Regions from separate parts of the Bradyrhizobium sp. CB2312 genome, predicted to be linked through region 2. Evidence: riboswitches for the same ligand, from Rfam matches in the RefSeq annotation. Region 2 holds a riboswitch; the other holds the start of a gene.
The links. Region 2 has a riboswitch for cobalamin ahead of QA642_RS32650 (DUF1636 domain-containing protein). Riboswitches for the same ligand answer to the same signal wherever they lie in the genome.

Region 1: another riboswitch for cobalamin. It lies ahead of metE (5-methyltetrahydropteroyltriglutamate--homocysteine S-methyltransferase); the one in region 2 lies ahead of QA642_RS32650 (DUF1636 domain-containing protein).

Annotation. Positions count from the first base shown of each region.
Region 1 covers NZ_CP121668.1:8,060,975-8,063,431, forward strand. The annotation lists gene metE (5-methyltetrahydropteroyltriglutamate--homocysteine S-methyltransferase) at 1-1,038, opposite strand, end outside; cobalamin riboswitch at 1,140-1,342, opposite strand; gene QA642_RS38955 (nodulate formation efficiency C protein) at 2,283-2,457, shown strand, end outside.
Region 2 covers NZ_CP121668.1:6,686,343-6,688,799, forward strand. The annotation lists gene cobW (cobalamin biosynthesis protein CobW) at 1-771, opposite strand, end outside; gene QA642_RS32650 (DUF1636 domain-containing protein) at 768-1,142, opposite strand; cobalamin riboswitch at 1,237-1,456, opposite strand; gene cobO (cob(I)yrinic acid a,c-diamide adenosyltransferase) at 1,497-2,132, shown strand; gene QA642_RS32660 (cobyric acid synthase) at 2,138-2,457, shown strand, end outside.

The DNA.
Region 1 (2,457 bases), 1.4 Mb from region 2:
AAGCAGCGAGCAGGATGGGGCAATCTGTACACGGTCCTTGCCGAGCTTCGCAATCGCGGGTTCGAGCCGCTGGCGCAGCGATGACAAATTCGACCGCCATACATTCCGGCCGTCGACGACACCGAGCGACATGACGAGATCACCTCGGCCGCCAGCGATGATCTGGTCCAACAACTGTGGCGCTCGAATTAGGTCGAGGTGTAGTCCGGCAACTGGCAGGCTCAACGCGGTGTTCAGATTGTCCCCGAGGTCGCCGAAATAGCTGGCAACTAAGATCTTGATGGCCGGCGCCTCCTTAGCGAGCCGATCATAGGCATGTCGCAAAGATTGCCGCGCCCTCTCATCCAGATCAAGAACCAGGCAGGGCTCGTCGAACTGAACCCAATTTGCCCCACGTTTGGCCAATTCCTGCAGAACCTCGATATAGATCGGTATCAGTTCATCCAGCAGTGAGAGTGGCTGGAACGCAGGATCGAGACTCTTGCCGAGCTTTAGGAATGTGACCGGCCCGATCAGGACAGGACGGGTCTGAAAGCCAAGGGCCTTGGCTTCCTCATACTCCTCGATCGGCTTGCGAGAGCATAGCCTGAAAGTCTGTCCCCTGTGAAACTGGGGAACCATGTAGTGGTAGTTGGTGTCGAACCACTTGGTCATCTCCTGCGCGGGTGCGCCAAATCCGCGCGGTCCGCGACCGCAACTCGCATCCTGATCGCCGCATTGTGATCCGCGGGCCATGGCGAAGTACGTCTTGAGCGAAACGGATTCGGTTTTCGAGCCGTAGATCTCCGGGATGGCGCCAACCATGACACTTGTGTCGAGCACTTGGTCATACAGCGAAAAATCGTTCGATGGAATGACCGTGACGCCGATAGATTTCTGACGAGCCCAGTTGGCGGCACGCAGGCCAGCTGCGTCCTCGAGCAACTGTTGTTCGCTGGTTTTTCCCGCCCAGTAGCTTTCAAGAGCAAGTTTGAGCTCGCGCCTTGGACCGATGCGTGGCGTTCCAAGCGTGGCAACCGGAAGGGAGAGAAGAGACATAGCGTTAACCCCTTGATGGGGGCAAAGGCCGTGGCGGACGCAGGCAGGGGAAGTCGCGCGGTGCGACGGCTGCTTGACGCACCACCGGGACACCCCGCCCGTGGACGAATAATTGTCGGGGCAGGTCTCCTGGCTCGCGGGTCATCGCTTCTGTCCGGCCTTCCCGAAGCCGCGCAGGCTTCAGTGACATCGTTGGACAGCGGCTTGCCGCTCACAGTTGCGGGGGCAGCGCCGGCATTGTCACCGGCTTCCCTCTTAGCTCCGGATCAAGTGGGACCGGAGAACCTCGACGACTTGGATTATCGGCAAGACAAGTCTTCCGTCAACCTCTCAGATCATGTCGCAAGCTGGTGCTGCGACATCCGTTACGCGAATGACCGCGCATCCTTATCGCTGAGTCGATGTAGATGCGCTCTTCAGTCAGCGATATTGTAATGACCATCGCAGCTGCCCCCTGGCCGCACGCCAGATCGGTGGAGGGGATAAAAGCGGCTTCCGCGGTCGGGACTGCTGCCTGGAGCAGAACGCATTTGATGCGTGTCCCAGGCTTCCCAACAGGTTCTTCGAGCGTGTCCGCCATCCAGCCGCGCTCTCGACCAGCTGGATCCGTGCTGCATAAGCCCAAGACACGTGGCAAAGTCAGCAACATACCTGACCGGCACGTTGATTTGCGGTGCCAGCCAGACTCCAAATGCTCGGCGCGAGTGCCGGATGTCGCGAAAGAAGCGCCAAACGCGCTCTGGCCTCTCGGCCGCGAGTACCCAGAGGCATGCCAGAGATCGAAAGCTCACACTCCGGTAACGATAGCGAGCCAAACAGTTCTGTGGCGGCAAACGTGCTCCCAATTCTCATCAGGAACTTGGTCGAGGCGTTCAGCTGCGCCCACCGAACATTCGGCGCGTGGCATAAGCCGCGCTGAACGGAAACATCGAGACGCCCGCAAGTCGGAAAGCCGACAAAGGGGGCATAGAAGCGGTGCGAATTGCCGTCTATTAACCTGGCACGAGGAATGCAAGTCTTCGGCATGCCCAGTCTCCTCCTGCTGGGCATGTCCAGCACAGCAACTTGAGGCTGTCGCCGGCAACGAAGTTAGCGGCGCGTGACATAGAGCGGGAGCGCCTGCTCGCACGGGACACCATCGGCCTCCCCGTCGCGTCGCCGCTAACTTCTTGCGCTCGCGCATAACAGGCTGAAGTTGCCCGCTCTGGAATGACGGGTGGATGAAACCAGATAGGCCAACAGTCATGAGAAAAGTGTCTGCAAGACGCGCGTTATTGTTTTGTCTCGGTCGATCCCTGATCTGCCTGGCCGGGCTGGCTGTGACTGGCAACAGTGCTCGCGCTATCGAGAGCCCCCATATCGAAAGATTCAAGTCAACGTGGCGAGCGCAAGACGGTGAGACAATAGAACAAATTATCT
Region 2 (2,457 bases):
CACGACCGATGCGAAATCATCGTGCTCGTGCCCCTCCTCGCCATCATGATGCGAGGGGCGCGCGGCGAGATCGTTCTCCGCGGCAGCGCCAAGCCCGAGGATGACGCGCGCATCGATCGCGCCGTCGGTGACGGGGAGCATCGGCACACGGCGCGGCATCTCGGCGGTGATCGCGGCCTTGGCGGCTTCAATGCCGGCGGCGCCGGCCAGATCCGCCTTGGTCAGCAGCACGATATCGGCGCAGGCGATCTGGTCCTCGAACACTTCCGACAGCGGCGTCTCGTGATCGAGATTCTCGTCCGCCGCGCGCTGGGCTTCGACCGCATCCGGGTCCGGCGCAAAGCGACCGGCGGCAACGGCCTCGGCATCGGCGAGCGCGATCACGCCGTCGACGGTGATGCGCGAGCGGATCTCCGGCCAGTCAAACGCCTTCAGCAGCGGCTTTGGCAGAGCGAGGCCCGAGGTCTCGATCAGGATGTGATCGGGCCGCACCGGCCGCGCCAGCAATTGCTCCATGGTCGGAATGAAATCGTCGGCGACGGTGCAGCAGATGCAGCCATTGGCGAGCTCGACGATGTTCTCCTCCGGGCAGTTGGCGTCGGCGCAGGACTTCAAAATCTCACCATCGACGCCCTCGCTGCCGAACTCGTTGACGAGCACCGCGAGCTTCTTGCCATTGGCATTGCTGAGCAGATGCTGGATCAGCGTCGTCTTGCCGGAGCCGAGGAAGCCGGTGACCACCGTCACAGGGACTTTTGCGAGCGAGTTCATTCGGCGGCCTCCGGCAACACGGCAATGGGGGGAATGCGCGCAAGCGACTGCTTGCGGAAGATTTCGGGCCGGCTGCGCCAGGGCACGAGGCCGTCGGGCGCGGCCGCATAGGCCGCAGCACCGGCGATCACGTCTTGCGCATTCGCATCCGACAGGCGGCCATAGACATAGGACCAGCGCCCCGGCGCGCTGAGCGCGACCGAACAGCCCTGGCTGCATGCAGACAGGCATTCGACGGGAACCACGCGGACGCCCTCCGGCACGCCGGCCTCGAGGATCGCGCCGTGCAGGCGCTTGCCGGGCGTCGTCTCGCCCTCGCCAAGCGTCTGGCCGGCGCGGCAGGTGATGCAGACGTGAAGTGTGACGGTCATCGCCTCTTCCAGAATAACAGCGGGAGGCGAAGAGGCACACGGACCATTCTCCTGAAGGCCCGTTCCCCCGTCGCGGAACACCCCGTCCGCCGGTCCAAAACTCGTCCGCGCTGGCAGGTCTCCCGGCTTGCGGAGCAGGGTTTTGGCCCTTCGATCCCCGCCTTCCCGATCCCGGGGGATCAGTGGCTTCGGGCATCTCTCCGGTCACGGTCGCGGGGGCGGCTGCATTTTGGACCCAAATCTTGCCGATTCGGACCCTATCGCATTCCCTCTTCGCCTGTCATAGGACAGGAACCAGTGCCGGGCCACCATTTGCCCCCGGCCGCCTCTTGTCAAGCCGAAGGACCGGGACCAATGACGCCTGAACCGGATACCCAAACAGCTGAGGAAACCGACGCCCGGCACGCCCAGAAAATGGCGAAGAAGAAGGCCGCCCGCGACAAGATCATCGCGACCAAGAGCGGCGAGAAGGGCCTCATCATCGTCCACACCGGCGCCGGCAAGGGCAAGTCGTCGTCGGCCTTCGGCATGATCGTCCGCTGCGTCGCCCATGGCTTCCCCTGCGCGGTCGTGCAGTTCATCAAGGGCGCCTGGGACACCGGCGAGCGGCGCCTGCTCACCGGCCATTTCGGCGAGCTCTGCCAGTTCCACGCCATGGGCGAAGGTTTTACCTGGGAGACGCAGGACCGGGCCCGCGACATCGCGGCCGCCCGCGCCGGCTGGGAGAAGGCCAAGGAGCTGATATCAGATGAGAACCTGCGCATGGTCGTGCTCGACGAGATCAACATCGCGCTGCGCTACGACTATCTCGATATCGCCGAGGTGGTCGAATTCCTGACGACCTCGAAGCCGCCGATGACGCATGTCGTGCTCACCGGACGCAACGCCAAGGACGAGCTGATCGAGATCGCCGATCTCGTCACCGAGATGACGCTGGTCAAGCATCCGTTCCGCTCCGGCATCAAGGCGCAGGCCGGCGTCGAGTTCTGAAGTCGATGGCACGCGCGCTGATGATCCAGGGGGCCGGCTCGGACGTGGGCAAGTCGCTCATCGTCGCCGGTCTCGCGCGCGCCTTCACACGGCGGGCCTTGCGCGTGCTTCCCTTCAAGCCGCAGAACATGTCGAACAACGCGGCCGTCACCGTCGATGGCGGCGAGATCGGCCGCGCGCAGGCGTTGCAGGCGCTCGCCGCCGGCGTCGAGCCGCACACCGACATGAACCCGGTGCTGCTCAAGCCCGAGACTGATGTCGGCGCGCAAATCGTCGTGCATGGCAAACGCATCGCGACGGCGCGGGCGCGCGAATATGCGTCGAT